One region of the Listeria sp. ILCC792 genome, then DNA from elsewhere that is predicted to be linked to it. Evidence: predicted binding sites of a transcription regulator. Region 1 holds the regulator's gene; each other region holds the start of a gene.

Region 1 (5,179 bases):
GTAGCCATATGTGTAGGCACTGCCTGCAACTGGCACAGAGGATGCGAATTCTGAATAACAAAGCGCAGCAAGTGCGCAAACAACGGCGGCAATCACCAATGAAAAGACAATGGCAGGTCCTGAATGCATTGCAGCAACAGTACCTGGTAAAATGAATATCCCCGTCCCGACGATGGCACCGACACCAAGGAGCATTAAATCAAATGCGCCAAGCGTTTGTTTTAGTCGAATATGTCCTCCTTTATTTGGTAATAATTCCTCAATTGATTTTTTTCTAAAAATAGACATCTGAAATCCCCTTAATGTAAAAAATTATTTTTTCTCATCATACCCTTTCGCACTTTAAAGGTCAACAGTGTTAAAGTGCCAACTTGTAAAATTCTCCGCAATATTTGCACTTCAAAATCGGGTGCGTTAAAATAGATATAATTGGGGAAACTTAACCTATTTTTTAAAAGAAAGAGGCTTTTATCTTGTTAATTATTTATTTGATTTTAATTGTTGGTCAATTTGCCTTAGCCTATTTCCAAGTTTTTCAAGATCCAAATTGGCTTAGCTTTATGGCCGATTTATCGTTTGTCCTTATTTTACTGCTTCTCATACATGCTTTTGTACGTCCTCGTGCGCAAGTTTATGTTTATGCGGGTCTAACATGTTTTCTTGGAATATTGATGCTTGTTTTCGTTCTTTATGGACGGTTTTACAATGAAATTCCAACTTATCACAGCCTTTCTTTAATTGGTGAAGTCGGCGTTGTCAAAGATAGCGCAACTAGCTTATTGAAATGGTACGATTGGCTATTTTTTGCGAATCTTCTCTTGTTACCAGTTGTTCTTTATTTGGACTTAAAAAAAGGTGTGCGTTTTAAAACTTTCCAAATAAAAAGACGAACTTTTGGCATCTCGCTTGCTGTTCTTCTGCTTCTAATTGGATTTTTCACTTATGATATGATGAATAAAAATATTATTAGTGATACGAAACGCGCTGAAAAGATGGGTGTGTTTACCTTTAATGTAGCTACGGCTTTTACTGGAACGACCGATGTTCGGGCGGCTGATATTACAGCAGATAATATCCGTACGATAAAAGGCGTTGAAGTTAAAAAGAATCCGGACTACTACGGCATTGCAAAAGGGAAAAACTTAATTATTATCCAGTTAGAATCCTTCCAGCGCAACTTGACGGGTGTAAAACTAAACGGGCAATCCGTCACGCCAACACTCGACAAATTGGAAGGCGAAACGCTCTACTCGGATTCGTTTTTCCAAACGGTTTCAAAATCTAATACGGCTGATGCGGAATGGTCTGTGTATACCTCCACCTTCCCTAGCGGCTACTATACGAATACGCAAACTTACGGTGACCGCGTTATTCCATCATTACCGCGGACGCTTTCTAAGAAAGGTTATCAGACGGCAACCTTCCACACGAACGACGCGAGTTTCTATAATCGGGACAATTTTTATCCAGCAGTAGGGTTTGATAAGTTTTATGATCGCTCGTTCTTTGGCGATGATGATGTTATTGGCTTTTCGCCGAGCGATGAGGTTTTATACAATAAGGCGATGCCAATTTTAGAAGAACATTATCAAAACGATGAAAACTTCTATGCGCAACTTATTTCGGTTAGCAGTCATATGCCATTTAATATTCCAGAGAGCAAGCAATCGCTTAACCTTCCGAAAAACTTGGAAGGCACAGAGCTTGGGAACTATTTCCAAGCAGTGCACTATGCGGACAAACAGCTTGGTGCATTTATTAATAAATTGAAGAAAAATGGTATTTGGGATGATTCTGTCGTTGTGATGTACGGTGACCACCATATCATTGATACGGCAAAGCTTACAGATGACCAAAAAAGCTACGTCAATCGTTCTAGTGAGCTAAAAGCGCAGCCTGCTGATGACTACCGGATTCCGTTCTACCTCCACATTCCGGGCGTTGAAAAGACAGGCAAGATTGATAATATCGGCGGCGAAATTGACGTAATGCCAACCGTTCTCAATCTTCTTGGGATTAAAGCAACTGACCAGATTATGTTTGGGGAGGACATCTTAAATACGCAAACGAATTTTGTGCCAGAACGCTACACAATGCCAGAAGGTAGCTACATGGCAAATGATTATATGTATGAACCAGACGAAAGTTTTGAAACGGGCAAAGCCACTTATTATAACGGCGGAAATAAAGAACTCTCTGCTGATATCAAAAAACGTTTTGAAGCAAGTCGAAAACTACTCCAGTATTCTGATAGTTATGTAGACAATTTGCCGAAACAAAAAGATGTTGAAAAATAGTTTCTATAAAAAAAGATGAGCTCGGATTATCTTCCGAGCTCATCTTTTTTATTTGTCCGTTTAAATTCAAATTGTTTCATCCACGGGCGACCTTTTTTTAGCGCCCAGTATCCGATAATGGCCATAACTAATGCGCCAATGATGTCGACAATAACGTCTGTCATGGTATCCGTGAGAGCAGCCCGCCCAACGAGTGGCGTTCCGTTAGAGAGTTCGAAGCGCTGCATATTTAAACCTAAAAGAGCATCGAATGTATACTCATACACTTCCCAGAAAGCGCCGAGCGTTACCGCGAAACAGAAAGAAAATATCGCAACAAAGCCGGGCTTCATGTTCATGACGACTTTATCGTTAGCATTGAGTAAACTCACAAAAGAAAAGCCTATTGCGCCTAGCATCGCACCACTAAACGTATGCAATATTTTATCCCAGTGAGGTACATTCGCATAAAATTGTTGAATGGTTCCAAGATAAATTGAGGCGTATAGAAAAACGATAAACATGAGGTACACAAGCCCCGGAATTTCAAATTTAAATCGTCTAGAAACAATGGACGGTAAAGCTAAAATAATAATCCCTAAAATGATTTCTACCAGTAAGAAAATATAATCACTTCGGAGCGTTACTTTTGGTCCTGTTGCTGGTTGTGACGCGGGGGCAGTAAAAATTTCAAAGATGGTCACAATCATCGAAATCCCCATGGATACAAAAATAAAAAGGGCAACCCACTGCGTCCAATTTAATTTTTTCAGTCGTTTCATTCATTTCACCTCTTATAAGAAACCAGCACTCTTAAGCGCTGGTTCAGATAGTTACATCAAAGTTCTTTTATTTTTGAGCTTCTTAAGCTGCGTTTTAATTTTTAGATGGATAGTTTTCTAGGAAGTAAATTAATGTTTGTAATTCAGTTGTCAAATCAATATGATGGACGCGTACTTGTTTTGGCACGCTAATACGTGCTGGCGTAAAGTTTAGAATCCCCTTCACGTCTGCTTCGATCAATTTATCCACCGTTGTTTGAGCTTCATCAGATGGTACAGTTAAAATGACCACTTCAACATTATTTTCTTTTAAAATTTCTTCCATATCATTTAAATGATAAATTGGAATATCTTGTTGGACGGTACCTACTTTTGCAGGAGCTACATCAAATGCAGCACAAACGCGAATATTATTGTTTTTCATGAAGTTATAATGAAGTAGTGCGGTTCCAAGATTCCCTACACCGATAATGGCAACGTTCGTTTCTTTATCTTGGCTGAGCGTTTTTCCAAAAAAGTCAAGAATATAAGAAACATTATAACCATATCCTTTCTTGCCGAGTGCGCCGAAATATGAGAAATCGCGGCGAATTGTTGCGGAATCCACTTTTACAGCTTCACTTAACTCTGCCGAAGATACACGTTCTTTTCCTGATTCATGTAGATATTTCAAATAGCGATGATATAACGGTAAGCGTTTTGCTGTCGCCTGTGGAATTTTTGTCGTTTCATCCATCATGCCAATTAGTCCCTTCTTCCTGATAAAATATGGTTCGTTTTCAAGCAAAATGACTGCTCTTTCCTTCACATGCTTGCTTATATACTATAAACATTTCACATAAAATGCACAAACTTTTTGCTCACACATTTAGAAAACCTTTATTTTATCAGTATTTATTTTGTTTACCTGCTCTCATTGTATCGTAAAATCACAATTAATGCTAATGATTTCACAAAATCAAATGTGTGATTGCAACGGGCTCACCTTTACGCTAAACTAGAAAGAGATAGGGGAGAAAAATATGATTCTTTTGCAAGTACAACAAATTGCGAAGTACTTTGGTGCGGAAACGATTTTAGAAAATATAAAATTAGAAATTAAAACAAATGACCGGATTGCGCTAGTTGGCAGAAACGGGGCGGGAAAATCAACGCTTCTGAAAATCATTGCGGGGCAGACTTCATATGATGCGGGGCAAATTTCAAAGCCGAAAAATGTGCGGATTGGCTACTTGGCGCAAAATACGGGGCTTGAGTCGAGCAAGACGATTTGGAATGAAATGCTGACTGTTTTTGAAGACTTGCGTAACATGGAACGCGAGCTGCGCGAGATGGAGCTTAAAATGGCGGACAGCGGTATATACGCGGATGCTGAGACGGCAAGGCAGGCTTTGGATAGTTACGATGAACTGCAACACCTTTTCAAGGAACGCGGCGGCTATACGTATGAAGCGGAAATTCGTTCGGTGCTACATGGTCTCCATTTTTTTGAAGAGGATTATGAAAAATTAGTCGCGGCTTTAAGTGGTGGGCAGAAAACTAGGCTTGCACTTGCGAAACTACTTTTATCCAAACAAGATCTTTTGATTTTAGATGAGCCGACCAACCATTTGGATATTGCGACGCTTTCGTGGCTTGAGGGGTATTTGCAAAATTATGCGGGCGCGCTGCTCATCGTTTCGCACGACCGCTATTTTTTGGACCGCGTGGTGAACCAAGTTTATGAGATTTCCCGGACAAAAATCACTCACTATGTTGGAAATTACAGTCGTTTTCTTGTTTTAAAACAGGAGCAGCTTGAAAAAGACTGGAAGGAATTCGAGAAACAACAGACGGAAATTGCCAAATTGGAAGACTTTGTTGCTCGGAATATTGTTCGTGCATCGACAACGAAACGGGCGCAAAGCCGGCGGAAGAAACTGGAAAAAATGGACCGATTAGATCGGCCGGCGGGAAATGAAAAAGCGGCCCATTTTGGTTTTCAATTTGACCGCACGCCCGGAAATGACATTTTATTTGTCGAAGATGTTGCAATTGGCTATTCGAAAGACAAATTGGTGGCGCAAAATGTTCGGTTTGAAATGAAGCGCGGTGATAGTATTGCACTTGTTGGGCCAAACG
Region 2 (5,179 bases), on a different contig from region 1:
AATCTGTCATTTTCTCAATGTGCGTCAGATGCCCTTTGTCAATAATGGCAAAGCGATCCGTAATTTGTTGAATTTCAGCTAAGAGATGACTTGAAATTAAAACAGAAGTGCCATTTGCAGCGAGCTCTTTAATCAGCGTTCGAAATTCCGCCATGCCTTGTGGGTCAAGCCCATTTGTTGGTTCATCGAGAATGAGTAGGGCAGGTTCATGAATTAAAGCTTGTGCAACGCCAAGACGCTGGCGCATACCAAGAGAATACGTTCTAACTTTATTATGAATCGCATGACTCAATTTTACTTTTTCCACAATCGCGCTAATTTCCTCATCTGAAATATCTTTTCGACTCATACGCGCAAATTGCTTTAAATTTTTCCAGCCAGACATATACATGTAAAATTCAGGATTTTCAATGATAGCCCCAATATTTTGAATGGCTTCTTTGAAGTTTTCGTCTAAATTGACCCCGCAGATGGAAACTTGCCCATTTGTTTTCGAGATTAACCCAACGATGGAGCGAATAATCGTTGTTTTTCCTGCACCATTTGGTCCAAGTAAACCGAAAACTTCCCCTTTTTCAATTTCAAAACTAATGTTATGTATGATTTCTTTTTTGCCAATTTTTTTCGAGATATTTTCAAGTTGTAACACCGTTTCAGGCATTTGCTCACTTCCTTTTTCACAGAATATAATCAGTATACACAAAATCTACACAATTAACATGAATCTATAGATTGGTCATCGATTAGGTCTTTAGGTGTAGAAAAAAACAACTTGCTATGTAAGCTTGGCATACTTACATGCAAGTTGTTTTTAGAGATTGTATATTAGGGAATGAAGATAACAATCTACGCTACTCATTTCTTTAAAGGTGGGAGTGAGTCTTCATTAAACGCCTTTGTAAGCTTCAACATAAATTTGTTTCAATTCGCTGACAAGAGGTTGTTTTGGATTCGCTGTTGTACATTGGTCCATAAAGGCGCGATCAGCTAATGTGTCTACAACGGCATCAAATTGTTTCTTATCAACATTTTGTCCTTTAAGACTCATATCAATTCCGATGTCTTTACCTAACTTAATGATGGCATCAACAAGGGAAGCAACGCCTTCTGCCGCAGTATTCGCTTTTAATCCAAGAATACGAGCAATGCGAGCATAATCTTCGTCAGCAGTAAAGCTTTCATATTTAGGGAATAAAGCATGTTTTCTAGGTTTAAGCGCATTGTAGCGAATAACGTGTGGCATTAAGATAGCGTTCGCACGACCGTGTGGAATGTGGAATTCCGGTCCGATTTTATGTGCTAAACTATGGTTGATTCCAAGGAATGCATTCGCAAAAGCCATACCAGCTAGGGCAGAGGCATTATGCATTTTCTCACGTGCATCCTCATCACCTTTAAGAACAGAATCGCGTAAGTTGGCGAACACTAATTCAATCGCTTGAATGGATAAACCACGTGTATAGTCGCTTGCCATAACAGAAACGTAAGACTCAATAGCATGCGTTAACACGTCCATACCAGTATCAGCTGTGATGTGTGCTGGAACAGTTGTGACATACTGTGCATCAACAATAGCAACATCTGGCGTAAGTTCATAATCAGCAAGCGGATATTTAATGTTGTTTTCTTTGTCAGTAATAACTGCAAATGGCGTTACTTCAGATCCAGTACCACTTGTAGTTGGGATAGCAACAAATTTAGCTTTTTCCCCAAGTTTAGGGTATTTGAACGTACGTTTACGAATATCCAAGAATTTTTGTTTTAAGCCAAAGAACGAAGCTTCAGGATGCTCATAAAACAACCACATACCTTTTGCCGCGTCCATAGCGGAACCACCACCGAGCGCGATAATGCAATCTGGTTTAAAGTCTTTCATAAGTTCTGCACCTTTATAAACGGTGACATCAGACGGATCTGGTTCAACGTCAGCAAACACTTGATAATCCACATCGTTTGAACGACGTTTTAAGTGGTCGATAACAACGTCAACGTACTTAAATTGTACCATTCCAGGGTCAGTCACGATAAATACGCGATTTAAACCTTCCATTTTTTGCAAGTATTGCGTGGAATATTTTTCAAAGAATACTTTCGGTGGTAATTTAAACCATTGCATATTATTTCTCCGATCTGCGATACGCTTTACATTTAAAAGGTTCGTTGCACTAACGTTTTGCGAAACAGAGTTTTTACCGTAAGAACCACATCCAAGTGTAAGGGAAGGGATAAAGCCGTTATAAATGTCTCCGATACCGCCTTGAGCAGATGGTGCATTCACGATAATACGGCAAGCTTTCATACGAATACCAAATTGTTTTTGCGCTTCTCTATCTGTTGAATGAATAACAGCAGAGTGACCTAAACCGCCATATTCAAGCATTTCTTCTGCGCGGTCGAAAGCTTCTGCTTGATTTTTCGCTTCAATGAAAGCAAGAACTGGGCTTAATTTTTCATGAGAAAGCGGATATTTATCACCCACGCCTTTAATTTCAGCGATTAAAATTTTCGTTGTTTCTGGAACTTTAAAGCCAGCTTGTTCAGCAATCCAAGCAGGGGATTTACCAACAACGTCAGGGTTTAATGTGCCTTTTTCAGGGTTGATAACATAGCTTTCAAGTTTTTTGAATTCAGCGCCTTTTACAAAATAGCAATCGTTAGCAGCGAATTCTTCTTTCACTTCTTTCACAATTTCTTTGTCAACGATGACAGCTTGCTCAGACGCACAAATCATACCTTGGTCAAATGATTTAGAAAGAATGATGTCGTTAACAGCGCGTTTAATTTTTGCTGTTTTATCGATGTAAGCAGGAACGTTACCAGGACCAACGCCTAGTGCCGGTTTACCAGTTGAGTAAGCGGATTTAACCATTCCAGCTCCACCTGTAGCAAGAACTAATGCAACTTTATCATGATTCATAAGTTGTTTTGTTGCCTCAAGAGATGGCTTTTCAACCCATTGAATACAGTTTTCAGGTGCGCCAGCTTTTACAGCTGCTTCATATACGACACGTGCCGCTTCAGACGAACATTTTTGAGCACTTGGGTGGAAAGCAAAGATAATAGGATTACGCGTTTTAATGGCAATAATCGCTTTAAATAAAGTTGTTGAAGTTGGATTGGTTACGGGTGTAACACCAGCAACAACGCCAACTGGCTCAGCAATTTCGATAACACCAGTTTGTTTATCTTCGTTAATGATGCCTACCGTTTTATTTGCTTTAATGTTATTCCAAATATATTCCGTTGCGAAAATATTTTTGATACATTTATCTTCATATAATCCACGACCAGTTTCTTCTACAGCCATTTTTGCAAGTGGCATATGTTGGTCAAGTCCTGCAACAGCCATTGCATGCACGATGGAATCAATTTGTTCCTGCGTGTAATTTTCAAAGGCTTTTAGCGCTTCTGCACCGTTGTTTGCTAACTTATCAATCACTTTTTGAACTTCTAAAACTTCGCGAGTAGCTTCTTCTTTAATTGCCATTTTTACAACCTCCTAGAATTATAAGGGACTTAAAATGTCCAACAAAGACTTAAAACGTCCCTATGTGTTTAAAAAAATTTGGCAGTCGACTTTTACCAGCTTTTTTAAGGTGTGACTTGATTACACCGTTAGTATACCTCAGCATAAAAAGTTTGTAAATAGTTTCACGTGAAAAGATTCACAAAATATTAAAATTAAGTCTTAAGGTCTATTTCGAAAGCGTTTTCTGGTTCTTTTGTTTTAGAAAAAAGGGGAATGAAAAATTAGGCTTGCAATTTAAATTTAATTTTGTTAAGATGAGAACAACTTAAAATAACAGCGTGAATGAAAGAGTAAGTAACCTAAAAAATTGTTTCAAGAGAGCCTGCGGTTGGTGTGAGCCGGTAACAATGATTAGTGTGAATGGACTTTCTAGCTCTAAACTGAACGGGGTAACCAAGTAGGATTTAGCGATTAAGCCTTATCGTTATACAAGGCACCATTTAGCTTTTGGCAGATGGAATAAAGTGAACTTAAATTTTTAAGTTAATCAAGGTGGCACCACGGGTCTTCCGTCCTTGTCTAGTAATTAGACATGGACGGGAGACCCTTTTCGTTTTATATGAAAAAGCACGAAGCAGGAAGAGTACTTTATTTGGAAAGTATAGAGAGCAAGCGGTTGGTGGAAGCTTGTCTGGAAAAATAAAGGAATGGGCCTTGCGCGTTCAATCTTGAACTATATAGTAGGGATTGACGGTTTGTTACCGTTAAAAACAAGAGATTAAGAAAGCATTTTCTTAAACAAGAGGTGGTACCGCGACACGTTCGCCCTCTAAAGGACAATTTGTTCTTTAGAGGGCTTTTTATTTTGAAAAAGGAGAGATGTGTGATGCAAAAAACAATTGAAGCAGATACATTGACGATTCCGCTAATTTATAAGCGATTAAGTGGAAAAAATAAAAGCTTGCTGGAAGGGACGGCAAAAGATGCTGAGGCAGGCAGATATTCGATTATCGCGTTTAATCCCGTACATGAAATTCAAATTTTTGGCAACACGTTCATTTTGGACGGCATCGAAACATTGGCAGAAGATCCGCTTGAAAAATTGTACGAACAAATTGTATTTATGGAAAGAGAAAAATTACCACTTCCATTTGAAGCAGGGGCCATTGGTTATGTTGGCTATGATATGGTGCGCCTTTATGAAAATATCGGAGAACCAAAATGCGATGATTTAAACCTGCCAGATGCGCACTTCTTTTTATACGATTCCTACGTCATTTATGATCATAAATTGGAGCGCTTGACGCTAGTTGAGGATAATGCCTATTCTAAGCGTGAGGACACGGAATTGCAGGCGGCGCTTGTAGACTTGGAACATGAAATTTTCACCCCCAAAAAAGGGGAAGCAGATCCGGCTCAGCTTGAATCGTTCGCCTTTAAAAGTCGACTTGAGAAGGCAGCTTTTATGGAAAAAGTAGCGCGTGCGAAAGCATTTATTGAAGCGGGGGACTTTTTCCAAGTTGTCTTGTCGCAGCGGCTCGAAGCAAAGTTCACGGGCGATGCCTTTTCGTTTTATCGCAAGCTCCGCCTCCTTAATCCATCTCCGTATTTATTTTTTATCGACTTTGGAGAAACGAAGCTAATTGGTTCATCGCCAGAAAGCTTAGTTAGCGTAAACGGCGACTTTGTGCAAACCAATCCAATTGCTGG
Region 3 (5,179 bases), on a different contig from region 1:
CATAGTGATTCGGCAAGGCGCGGGACGCAAATTGAAGTAAGCGATCTTTTCTACAATACGCCAGCGCGCTTAAAATATTTAAAAAGTTTGCCAACTGAACTCGGAAACATTACAGATGTTGTCAACCGTCTAGCGCTTGCGCATCCTGAAATTAGTTTCCGCCTGAGTCATAATGGCAAGCCACTTTTAAATACGAGCGGCAATAATGATTTACGCCAAGTCATTGCGGCGATTTATGGCGTGCAAATTGCCAAGAAAACTGTGCCGATTTCTGCTGAATCACTCGACTTTAAAGTGAGCGGGTACGGGGTTTTACCGGAAGTCAATCGCTCGAATCGCAATTATATTTCAACGATAATTAACGGACGTTTCATTAAAAATTTCGCACTTGTGAAAGCCATTCAGGAAGGCTACCATACGCTATTGCCAATTGGGCGTTTTCCGATTATTGTTTTGCAAATTGAAATGGATCCGATTATCATTGACGTCAATGTGCACCCCGCAAAATTGGAAGTCCGCCTAAGCAAAGAAAAGGAACTCGGTCAGCTGATTACAGCGGCCATCAAAGAAGCTTTTCATAAGCTACAGCTCATTCCAGACGGGAGCGTGTCCAAACGCGAGAAGCTCATTTCGGAACAAACGCAGATTGACTTTGAAGCAGAAAGCGAACCGAAGCGCCAAGAACCACCCACTTTGTTTGAAAAGCCAAATGTCCCAGACTTTATTCCTGAAGAAAAAGGTGTTGAGAATTGGGATTCGATTTTAAAAGAACCGCCTGAAGAGTACGTAACGGACGCGGCCCCTGTGCCAGAAGAAAAGAAGGAGCGCATTCCAAAAATGTATCCGATTGGGCAAATGCATGCGACGTACATTTTGGCGCAAAACGAAGAGGGGCTCTTTATCATCGATCAACATGCGGCGCAAGAACGCATTAAGTACGAATTTTTCCGTGAGAAAATTGGTGAGGTGGAACGCGAGCTACAAGAATTGCTCGTCCCGATTGTCTTAGAATTTTCCAATGATGAATACATTCGTCTAAGTGCTGAAACGGAGCGGCTTAAAGAAGTCGGCGTTTTCTTAGAGTCTTTCGGCCAAAATAGCTTTATTATTCGCGCTCATCCAACCTGGTTTCCAAAAGGAGAAGAGGAGGAGACGCTTCGGGCAATTGTGGATGAGGCGCTCCATGCTCCAAACATTAGCATTCATAAGCTCCGTGAAGACACTGCGATTATGATGAGTTGTAAAAAATCCATCAAGGCGAATCACTATTTGACGACCGCTGATATGGAAGCACTGCTTGATACGCTCCGCGAGGCTAGTGATCCGTTTACTTGTCCGCACGGGAGACCTGTTATTATTAAATATACGACCTATGAGCTTGAAAAAATGTTTAAGCGGGTCATGTAAGGAGAACAATGTGAAGGAATTATTTGGCGGACAAAAAATTATTCCGGCTGCTCATCATCAACGCGATATTGAAAAAATCGCTGAGCAATCTGTGCAGTATATGGTAATGCTTGAAACACATGTGGCACAAGTGAAATCACTCGTTGATTTTGCGAAGTCTACGGGAAAAAAAGTATTGCTCCATGCGGATTTAATTAATGGTTTGAAGAATGATGACTATGCGGTTGATTTTATTTGCCAGCAAATTCGTCCAGATGGCATTATTTCCACACGTGGAAATGTCATTTTAAAGGCCAAACAACATAAAGTCCTGGCCATTCAGCGTTTATTCATGATTGATTCAAGCGCCTACCAAAAAGGCATGAAATTGGTTGAAAAAGTGCAGCCTGATGCGATTGAACTTTTGCCAGGGATTTTACCTGAACAAATTGCAAACATGCATGAAAAGCTTCAAATTCCCATTATTGCTGGCGGATTGATTGAACGGCAAAGCCAAATTGATGCCGTCTTAGCTGCTGGCGCGACTGCAATTACAACTTCTAATAAAGAATTATGGACGAAACAACTCTAAACTAATGCGTATCGTATCAGACTGATGACAAAGGGAAGCTTTACCTCGTCATCAGTCTGTAGTTGTTTTCATGAAAAACAATTATATGAAACAGAAAGCGGTTTCTAAAACTGTACTATAACAAAAATGGTGCTTTTTACTAATACAGGCAAATTAAAATCATTTTTAAAATAAAAATATTTTTTTCCACTAAAGTTAAAACACCTTTAAAACAAGCGATAATAAAGCCATTTGTGCATTATGTAACATAAATGTAATAGAAAAGATTGAAAAAAGATGCGCAAAACTGTAGCATTTTTTTTATTTTATGTTATGATAACAGTATAAATATAACTAACTTTGCTCACTAACAAACGCTCGAAGATGAGCAAAATAACAGGAGGGTTTCCATAATGACTGAACAATGGTATGAATTTACTGGTGGTAACTGGCAAGAAGAAGTAGACGTACGAGATTTCATTTTGAAAAACTATCGCTTATATGAAGGGGACGACAGCTTTTTAGTTGGCCCAACAGACGCAACAAACAAGTTATGGGATCAAGTTATGGACTTAACAAAGCAAGAACGTGAAAACGGCGGCGTTTTGGATATGGATACAAAAATCGTATCGACCATCACTTCACATGACCCAGGATACTTAAACAAAGACTTAGAAAAAGTTGTTGGTTTCCAAACGGACAAACCATTTAAACGTGGTTTACAACCATTCGGTGGTATCCGTATGGCGGAAGTAGCTGCAGAATCTTATGGCTTTAAAGTTGATGAAGAAATCAGCCATATTTTCTCAGAATATCGTAAAACACATAACCAAGGTGTATTTGATGCTTACACTGCTGAAATGCGTGCTGCTCGTAAATCTGGGGTTATTACTGGTTTACCAGATGCTTATGGCCGTGGTCGTATTATCGGGGACTATCGTCGCGTAGCTCTTTACGGCGTTGACTACTTAATTAGCCAAAAGAAACAAGATTTAAATAACACAGGTCTTCGCACTATGAGCGATGATATCATTCGTTTACGCGAAGAAATCAACGAACAAATTCGTGCTCTTCAAGAACTTAAAGTTTTAGGGGAAAAACACGGTTTTGATATTTCTAAGCCAGCAAAAACTGCTCAAGAAGCGTTCCAATGGTTATACTTGGGCTATCTAGCAGCAATTAAAGAACAAAATGGTGCGGCAATGAGTTTAGGACGTACTTCTACATTCCTAGACATCTATGTAGAGCGTGATTTGCGCAACGGCGTTCTTACTGAAGAAGAAGCACAAGAAATTGTGGATCACTTCATCATGAAACTTCGTCTTGTTAAATTTGCTCGTACACCTGACTATAATGACTTATTCTCTGGAGACCCTACTTGGGTAACTGAATCCATCGCCGGAATTAGCGAAGATGGTTTACCGCTTGTAACGAAAAACTCTTTCCGTTTCTTGCATACATTAGACAACTTAGGACCAGCTCCAGAACCAAACTTAACTGTACTTTGGTCTACTGAACTTCCATCAGGATTTAAAAAATTCTGTGCAAAAATGTCGATTAAAACATCTGCTATTCAATATGAAAATGACGATGTTATGCGTCCTAAATGGGGCGACGACTATGCAATCGCATGTTGTGTATCTGCCATGCGTGTTGGTAAACAAATGCAATTCTTTGGCGCTCGTGCGAACTTAGCGAAAACATTGCTATACGCAATTAACGGTGGCGTTGATGAAAAATCAAAAGCACAAGTTGGCCCAGCTTTCCGTCCAATCGAGAGCGATGTTCTTGAATACGACGAAGTAATGGAAAAATATGATGCGATGATGGAATGGATTGCAGAACTTTACCTTAATACATTAAATGTTATTCACTATATGCATGACAAATATTCTTATGAACGCATTGAAATGGCCTTACATGATACACATGTCTTACGTACAATGGCAACTGGTATTGCCGGCTTATCTGTTGCAGCTGACTCACTTTCTGCAATTAAATATGCTAAAGTAACGCCAATTCGTGACGAAGATGGTATCGTGACAGATTACCAAATCGAAGGTGAATACCCTAAATATGGTAACAATGATGACCGTGTAGATGAAATTGCAGTTGACTTACTAAAACGCTTCATGACAAAAGTTAAAAAACACAAAACTTACCGTGATTCTGTTCATACAACTTCTGTTCTTACAATCACTTCGAACGTTGTTTATGGTAAGAAAACTGGTAATACACCAGACGGACGTCGTGCTGGCGAACCATTTGCACCTGGTGCGAACCCAATGCACGGACGCGACACTAAAGGAGCACTTGCTTCCCTTTCTTCCGTAGCAAAATTACCATATGAATATGGTCAAGATGGTATTTCTAACACATTCTCTATCGTACCAAAAGCACTAGGTCGCGAAGATGAATCTCAAATTAATAACTTAGTTGCGATGTTAGACGGTTATTCTAGTAAAATGGGGCATCATTTAAACATCAACGTATTCAATCGTGATACGTTAATGGATGCAATGGATCACCCAGAAAAATATCCGCAATTAACCATTCGTGTTTCTGGATACGCAGTTAACTTCATCAAACTTACTCGTGAACAACAACTAGACGTTATCCACCGTACAATGCACGAAAGCATGTAATTAAAACATTAGATTTCAAAAAAGGGGATGCTAGGCGAGAAGCAGCATCCCCCTTTTTAAAGCCAATCGAAAGGAAGAGGTTAGTAATGTCAGAAGTAATGGGACGCGTACATTCAGTTGAATCAATGGGGACGGTTGACGGTCCGGGAATCCGTTTTATTGTTTTTATGCAGGGGTGTTTGCTGCGTTGCCAGTTCTGTCACAACCCCGATACTTGGAAAATTGGCACAGGCACAGAACGTTCCGCACAAGACGTGTTTGATGAGGCCATTAAATACCGTGAATTTTGGGAGGCTTCAGACGGCGGTGTTACTGTGAGTGGTGGTGAACCACTTCTGCAAATTGATTTCTTGATTGAGTTCTTTACTTTATGTAAAAAAGCTGGGATTCATACGACCATCGATAGTTGTGGTGGTTGTTTCACACGAGAACCCGAATTCATTGAAAAGTTAGACCGGCTCATGGAAGTGACCGATTTAATCTTGCTTGACATCAAACAAATGAATCCTGAGAAGCACTTAAAACTTACAACGAAATCCAATGCCCCCATTTTAGATTTTGCACATTATTTACGCGA

The links. The regulator Rex, encoded in region 1, represses fermentation and respiration genes when NADH is low (regulators of the CRP and FNR family bind a similar motif). The targets are predictions, from matches to a motif close to TTGTGAAATATTTCACAA.
Region 2: the regulator Rex is predicted to act here: its motif matches at 3,654-3,671, upstream of adhE (bifunctional acetaldehyde-CoA/alcohol dehydrogenase).
Region 3: the regulator Rex is predicted to act here: its motif matches at 2,210-2,227, upstream of pflB (formate C-acetyltransferase).

Annotation. Positions count from the first base shown of each region.
Region 1 covers NZ_FYBO01000008.1:88,403-93,581, reverse strand. The annotation lists gene CFS60_RS09765 (amino acid permease) at 1-288, opposite strand, end outside; gene CFS60_RS09760 (LTA synthase family protein) at 474-2,297, shown strand; gene CFS60_RS09755 (hypothetical protein) at 2,324-3,049, opposite strand; gene CFS60_RS09750 (redox-sensing transcriptional repressor Rex) at 3,153-3,797, opposite strand; gene CFS60_RS09745 (ABC-F family ATP-binding cassette domain-containing protein) at 4,081-5,179, shown strand, end outside.
Region 2 covers NZ_FYBO01000001.1:304,723-309,901, forward strand. The annotation lists gene CFS60_RS01475 (ABC transporter ATP-binding protein) at 1-661, opposite strand, end outside; gene adhE (bifunctional acetaldehyde-CoA/alcohol dehydrogenase) at 887-3,487, opposite strand; T-box leader at 3,800-4,049, shown strand; T-box leader at 4,091-4,302, shown strand; gene trpE (anthranilate synthase component I) at 4,356-5,179, shown strand, end outside.
Region 3 covers NZ_FYBO01000001.1:415,895-421,073, forward strand. The annotation lists gene mutL (DNA mismatch repair endonuclease MutL) at 1-1,407, shown strand, start outside; gene CFS60_RS02000 (glycerol-3-phosphate responsive antiterminator) at 1,418-1,978, shown strand; gene pflB (formate C-acetyltransferase) at 2,371-4,602, shown strand; gene pflA (pyruvate formate-lyase-activating protein) at 4,689-5,179, shown strand, end outside.